One region of the Butyricicoccus sp. AM32-19 genome, then DNA from elsewhere that is predicted to be linked to it. Evidence: a T-box and tRNA genes for the amino acid it is inferred to sense, from the RefSeq annotation. Region 1 holds a T-box; the other holds one or more tRNA genes.
The links. A T-box is a leader RNA that pairs with one kind of tRNA and senses whether it is charged. The one in region 1 lies ahead of pheS (phenylalanine--tRNA ligase subunit alpha), so its partner is inferred to be a tRNA-Phe.
Positions count from the first base shown of each region.

Region 2: it encodes a tRNA-Phe, which carries the amino acid that the T-box ahead of pheS (phenylalanine--tRNA ligase subunit alpha) is inferred to sense. The anticodon was not compared.

Region 1 is NZ_QUIX01000001.1:379,856-383,260, reverse strand. It holds gene pheT (phenylalanine--tRNA ligase subunit beta) at 1-868, opposite strand, end outside; gene pheS (phenylalanine--tRNA ligase subunit alpha) at 1,056-2,075, opposite strand; T-box leader at 2,178-2,413, opposite strand; gene DW806_RS01815 (type Z 30S ribosomal protein S14) at 3,145-3,330, opposite strand; gene rplE (50S ribosomal protein L5) at 3,345-3,405, opposite strand, start outside.
Region 2 is NZ_QUIX01000012.1:23,208-26,612, reverse strand. It holds gene DW806_RS10440 (YerC/YecD family TrpR-related protein) at 1-10, shown strand, start outside; gene DW806_RS10435 (class I SAM-dependent DNA methyltransferase) at 3-740, shown strand; gene hslO (Hsp33 family molecular chaperone HslO) at 744-1,625, shown strand; tRNA gene DW806_RS10425 (tRNA-Asp) at 1,736-1,812, shown strand; tRNA gene DW806_RS10420 (tRNA-Phe) at 1,843-1,918, shown strand; tRNA gene DW806_RS10415 (tRNA-Gly) at 2,132-2,207, shown strand; tRNA gene DW806_RS10410 (tRNA-Cys) at 2,211-2,284, shown strand; gene DW806_RS10405 (S-layer homology domain-containing protein) at 2,438-3,019, shown strand; gene DW806_RS10400 (response regulator transcription factor) at 3,153-3,405, shown strand, end outside.

The sequences.
Region 1 (3,405 bases):
CAACAATGCGGCCATCGGACAGGCACTTGTAGTCGAACGCATGCATCGGCTGGCCGTACTCGAGCATAACATAGTTGGTGATATCAACGATATTGTTGATCGGACGAACGCCGCAGGCGTGCAGACGCTCGCGCATCCACGCCGGAGACGGCTCGATCTTGATATTCTTGACAATGCGGGCGGTGTAGCGCGGGCACAGGTCGGTATCCTTGACCTCAACCGACATATACTCGTTGATATCGCCGCCAACGCCCTTTACCTCCGGGGTCTTGACACTGAACGGACGGTCGAAGGTAGCCGCAGTCTCGCGGGCCAGACCGATCACGCTCAGGCAGTCCGGGCGGTTGGACGTAATCTCGAAATCGGAAACCCAGTCGTCCAGACCGAGCACCTTCTTGATGTCCTCGCCAACCGGGGTGCCGGCCGGCAGGAACAGGATGCCGTTCTCGCACGCATACGGTACGCAGCCGTGGGACAGACCCAGCTCCTGGAACGAGCACATCATGCCGTTGGACGGCACGCCGCGCAGCTTGCCCTTGGTGATCTTCACGCCGCCCGGCAGGGTGGACTTGTGCAGGCAGACCGGGCAGATCTCGCCAACGGACGCAGGCGTTACATTGGGTGCGCCGGTGACGATCTGCACCGGCTCCTCCTTGCCGACATCGAGCTGGCAGATCTTCAGATGGTCGGAATCCGGGTGATCGACAACCTCGAGGATCTTGCCGGTCACAACGTTGTCGATCTCCGCGCCGAGATAGTAAACCTCCTCGACCTTGGAGCCGGACATAGTCAGCTTGGCATCATACTCCTTCGGGGTGATGCCGTTCATATCGGTATAATCCGAAAGCCAGGATAATGGCAGTTTCATTGATAGGAACACTCCTTTTGGTGTTATTGTTGTCCGTAGGGCGCGACGACTCAGCGCGCCGTATTTGCCGCCTGCATATACTTACGAGCGGCGCGCCGGGGTCGTCGCGCCCTACGATAATACGTATCGCTTGTAACATGCGGGAGAGTGCGGCGGGATGAGGTCATCCCGCCCTACGGGTGCAGGTTTAGAACTGGTGCAGGAATCGAACGTCGTTCTCATAGAACAGACGGATATCGTCGATCTTGAAGCGGCCCATAACCATACGCTCCAGACCGATGCCGAAGGCGTAGCCGGAGTATTCATTCGGGTCGATACCACTCATCTCAAGCACCTTGGGGTGAACCATGCCGCAGCCGAGGATCTCGATCCAGCCCTCGCCCTTGCAGAGCGGGCAGCCTTCACCGTGGCAGCGGTAGCACTGGATATCCATCTCCGCAGACGGCTCGGTGAACGGGAAGTGATGCGGACGGAAACGAACAACCGTGTCCTCGCCGTACAGCTTCTTTGCGAACAGCTCGAGAATGCCCTTCAGGTCGCTCATGCGGATGCCCTTATCGACAACCAGACCCTCGATCTGATGGAACAGCGGAGAGTGGGTTGCATCAACGGCGTCCGAACGGTAAACACGGCCCGGCGCGATAATGCGGATCGGCGGCTTGCGCTTTTCCATCGTGCGGACCTGCATCGGAGAGGTCTGCGTGCGGAGCACAACATTATCCGAAATATAGAAGGTATCCTGCGTGTCGCGTGCCGGATGATCCTTCGGAATGTTTAGCGCCTCAAAGTTGTAGTGATCCAGCTCAACCTCCGGACCCTCAGCGATCGAGAAGCCCAGACCGAGGAAAATCTCCTTGAACTCGTCGAGCACGATGTTCAGCGGATGCTTCTTGCCGATGACAACGTCCTCACCCGGCAGGGTAACGTCGATAGTCTCCGCCTCCAGCTTCTTCTCGAGCGCAGCCTGCTCGATCAGCTTCTTCTGCTTGTCAATGATGGTTTCGATCTCCGCACGAACGTCGTTGATCAGCTGACCAACAACCGGACGCTCCTCTGCGGCAACGTCCTTCATGCCCTTGAGCAGCGCGGTCAGCTCACCCTTTTTGCCGAGGAACTTAACACGGGCCTCGTCCAGCGCGCGCGAATCCTTCGCGGCAGCGAGCTGCTCCTTCGCGGTCTGCAAAATGCCTTGCAGCTTTTCTTTCATACCAATTCTCCTTCTTTGGCTTGTATATAAGGGATGGTCTCTTATACCAATTAGTAGTTAGTAATTCCTAATGAAACAAAAAACGCCTTTCATCCCTCTAAAATTAGGGACGAAAGGCGTAAAACTTCCGTGGTACCACCCTGATTCCCGAAAAAAAATCGGGCACTCATTGAACGCCGGTAACGGAGCGTTACTTCGCCGGCGCCTACTGCATCTATTCAGCACCGGTGCTCACAGGGGAACTTCGCGCCATACCTCGATAAACGGCTTGCAGCCATGGGACCGTTCTCTCTGAGAAAGAGGAACACAGCGTTACTTTTCCTGCTCATCGCATTGAAATATTTATAACAGAATAATTAAAACACATTTTGCGGGAAAATGCAAGAGGCAACTACGAGATTTTCGTTTTAATAGTCAATATATTACGATTTTTTCATACTGAAACGACCGCCTCACCGTATATAAATAACAGCAGATCGTTAAAAACGGCGGGGTGAGGGCACCCCGCCCTACGATAACATTTACCCTCATGTATTACCCGCAGGAACTATCCGTAATAACGCACAAACGAATTGCGCGACACGGGCATGTCGCGCCTGCGCTGATAAAACCATCTGTGTAGCAGTACGCTATCTGTGAATTGCGAACATTTCACGAAAGACACACAACGGTCACCCGACTGCCGTTCCCTTTTTCGGAGCGGTCGCCGGTCTCTGGTCTGCGCCAGGCTAACAAATAAGGGAAAGGCAGGAGTTCAAAGAGGAAGGGAAACCGCAGGTGTCCCTTCCTTTTTGCCCCTGCCGCGGGGCGCGGCACGTTCCCGCCGTCCGCAGACGGCGAATCCCCCGCTGAGGTGCAGCGAAAAACTCCCCGCCCGGAAAGGGCGAACACGCCTGCGGCAGTTCGCGTACCCCGCTCAGCCGGTGCTGAAAAAGGCTGCCGCCCGTTAGGGGCGAACCCGCTTACGCAGTTCGCGTGCCCCGATCAGTCGGTGCAGAAATGGTCTCTGCCCACCGTTAAAGCATAAAAAAAGGAACCCTTACGGGTTCCTTTTTGAAATCGCTCTTCCTTACCAGGATGCCTTGCGGACACCCGGGATCTGGCCCTTGTAAGCCAGCTCGCGGAAGCAGATACGGCAGATACCGAAATCACGCAGGTAAGCGTGCGGACGGCCGCAGATCTTGCAGCGGTTGTAAGCTCGGCTGGAGAACTTCGGCTTAGCCTGCTGCTTGAGAACCATCGACTTCTTAGCCATTTAACTTCTCCTCCTTACTTCTCAAACGGAGCGCCCATCAGAGTAAGCAGCTCCTTTGCTTCTTCATCGGTATTT
Region 2 (3,405 bases), on a different contig from region 1:
CCATGAATAGTTACGAAACCCTGTCGGAATACTATGACCGCTTCACGGATGACGTGGGCTACGAGGAATGGGCAGACTTTTTCGAGCGCCTGTTTGAGCGGGAGGGCGTAAAGCCGTCGCTGGTGCTCGATCTGGCGTGCGGCACGGGCAGTCTGACGCGCATTCTGGCGCAGCGCGGCTATGATATGATCGGCGCGGACGCATCGCCGGAAATGCTCATGCAGGCGCTGCAGAACACGCTGGACTGCGAGCCGCGTCCTCTGCTGCTCAATCAGCGTATGGAAGAGCTGGACCTGTACGGCGCGGTAGACGCGTGCCTGTGCTGTCTGGACAGCGTAAACTACGTCACTGAGCCGGAAGCACTGCAGACTGCCTTTGAGCGCGTACACACGTTCCTCAATCCGGACGGCCTGTTCGTATTCGACATCAACACAGCCGAGAAATTCGCCCGCATTGACGGCGAAAGCTATGTCCGCGAGGATGACTGTGTATTCTGCGTATGGCAGGCGGCGGTCGAGGACGGCCTGTGCGCCTACCAGTTCGATATTTTCGAGCAGGAGGACGATGTGTGGCACCGTGCGCAGGAAACGCACGAGGAGCGCATCTACGAGCCTGCACAGCTGACCGCCATGCTGGAGCAGGCCGGTTTTACCGAGATCAAAACCTATGGCGACCAGTCCTTTGCGCCCGTACAGGGCGGCGAGGACCGCATTTACTTTACAGCACGAAAGAGAGATTAACTTATGAGCGATACGTTACTTCGCGCGATCGCCCGTGATGCGGGCATCCAGATTTGTGCAGCCAGCACGACCGAGCTGGTCGAGCGCGCACACGAAATCCACAGCACCACGCCGCTGGCTACCGCAGCCCTCGGACGAACGCTGACCGCGACTGCCATCATGGGCAGCCAGCTCAAGGCCGAGGACGGCTCTGTGACCGTGCAGATCAAGGGCAACGGCCCGCTCGGCGCGATCGTCTGCGTCGGTGATTCGGACGGCTATGTGCGCGGCTATCTGCAGGACCCGGCTGTCGATCTGCCGCTGCGTGCGGACGGCAAGCTGAATGTAGGCGGCGGTGTCGGCCGCGGCTATCTGATGGTCATTAAGGACATTGGCATGAAGGACCCGATCACGGGCACAGTTGCGCTCGTCAACGGCGAGATTGCCGAGGACCTGACCCGCTATTTCGCGGAGAGCGAGCAGATCCCGTCGGCGTGCGCGCTCGGCGTGCTCGTGGATACCGACTGCTCGGTCAAGTGCGCCGGCGGCTGGCTCGTGCAGCTTATGCCGGGCGTGAAGGATTCCGACATTGACAAGCTGGAGGCCAATCTGGCAAAGCTGGAGAGCATGACTGCTATGCTCGATAAGGGCATGAGCCTCGAGGACATTATCCGCGCGGTGCTCGATGGCTTTGAGGTAGATTTTCTGCAGACCAGTGAAATCGGCTATCGCTGTGCGTGCAGCCGTGAAAAAGTAGAGCGCGCCCTGATCAGCATGGGAAAAACCGAACTTTGCAAGATGGCGGAAGAACAGGAAAATAGTGAGGTAACCTGCCAGTTTTGCGATAAAATCTATCGTTTCAGCCGCGCAGAGTTGCAGGAACTTTTAACACACGCAACGAAATAAAAAGAAAATAAAAAAACTTTGAAAAAAGTGTTGACATTTGGGCACAGGTTCTGTATAATAAACATCGTCGCTGAGAGATACGAACGAAAACGAAACAGCGACGACGGCCTGGCCCGGTAGCTCAGTTGGTTAGAGCGCTAGCCTGTCACGCTAGAGGCCGTGGGTTCAAGTCCCATCCGGGTCGCCATTCTTCAATCGGAAACGATTGAAGAAATATGCCTCTGTAGCTCAGTCGGTAGAGCAGGGGACTGAAAATCCCCGTGTCGGTGGTTCGATTCCGCCCGGAGGCACCATTTTTATAATGAGTGCCCCAAGCACTCATTATAAAAATAATCCCTTTCGAGTAAGGAATCGAAAGCTGGCTCTTGGAAATATGCCGGTGGCATATTTCAACCAGCGTGGCTTTTGCCGCAGCAAAAGCGATTCCGCCCGTGAGCGTTAAACCCGAAGCGTCCGGTAACTAATCGGCACTGACAAAAATCGCGTTAGCGCGAAAAACTAAATATGCGGCTGTAGCTCATCTGGTAGAGCGCCACCTTGCCAAGGTGGAGGTAGCGAGTTCGAGCCTCGTCAGCCGCTCCACATGGTACCATAGCCAAGCGGTAAGGCGTGGGACTGCAACTCCCTGATCCCCAGTTCGATTCTGGGTGGTACCTCCAAAAGACTGATGTGAAAACATCAGTCTTTTTGTTTTGCACAAAATCACACGAATTTGCACAAATTCAGGTAAAGGTTGACAAATACTGTAGACTGTGTTATATTCCACTTATGGATGCACTACGGCGTCCATGCAATAAAAGGAGGAATTTAATATGAAACTCAGAAAGCGACTGATCGCGCTGAGCATGGCGGCAGCCTGCGCAGCAACTTCGTTTGCCGGTGCAGCGTTTACTGACCAGAGCGACATTAAGGTGGACGATTATGTGCTCACCAGAATGCAGGAGCTGAACATCATCAAGGGTTACGAGGACGGCTCGTTCAAGCCGAATAAGATCGTTACCCGCGCAGAGATGGCGAAAATGATTTACGTTCTGCGTAATGGTCATGACGACGCAAGTTTATATACCAATAAGTTCGACAGTGCGTTCACGGACATCAACGACAGCTGGGCCAAGGTGTATATTGAGTATTGCGAGGCTAATCATTTTGTTCGCGGTCGGACGACCACAAAATATTGCCCGAATGAGCCAGTCACAACGGTTGAAGCGGCAAAAATGCTGTTGCTTGAGCTGCGTTACAGTCCACAGTTTCTCGCCGGACGGGAATGGAAAGACACGGTAATGGAAAAAGCGGAAAACATCGGTCTGCTGAACGGTGTTGCGGTTGGACAGGACGATCCTCTGCCGCGTCAGTACGCTGCACAGATGGTTTACACTGCACGCAACACCCCGTAAAGATAGCAAAGAAAAGTCCCTCGATCGAGGGACTTTTTTTCATCTTCATAAAATCTAAAGAAATTCCCTGCGGAAAACAACAGAAACCTGTGGTAAGATAGAAGTAACGAAAGGGGGAAGGGAAATGGAAAAGCTGACTGTTCTGGTGGTGGACGATGACCGCGAGATCGTGGAAAGCATTGCGATATTCCTGCAGGCAGACGGATATTTGGTGCGCAAGGCGTACAACGGTCTGGAGGCGCTCGACATCGTAATGACCGAGAACGTACACCTTATCATTCTTGACATTATGATGCCCGAGCTGGACGGAATCAAAACCTTATTAAAGGTAAGGGAAAGTAAAAACCTGCCGATCATCCTGCTGTCGGCCAAGAGCGAGGACGCGG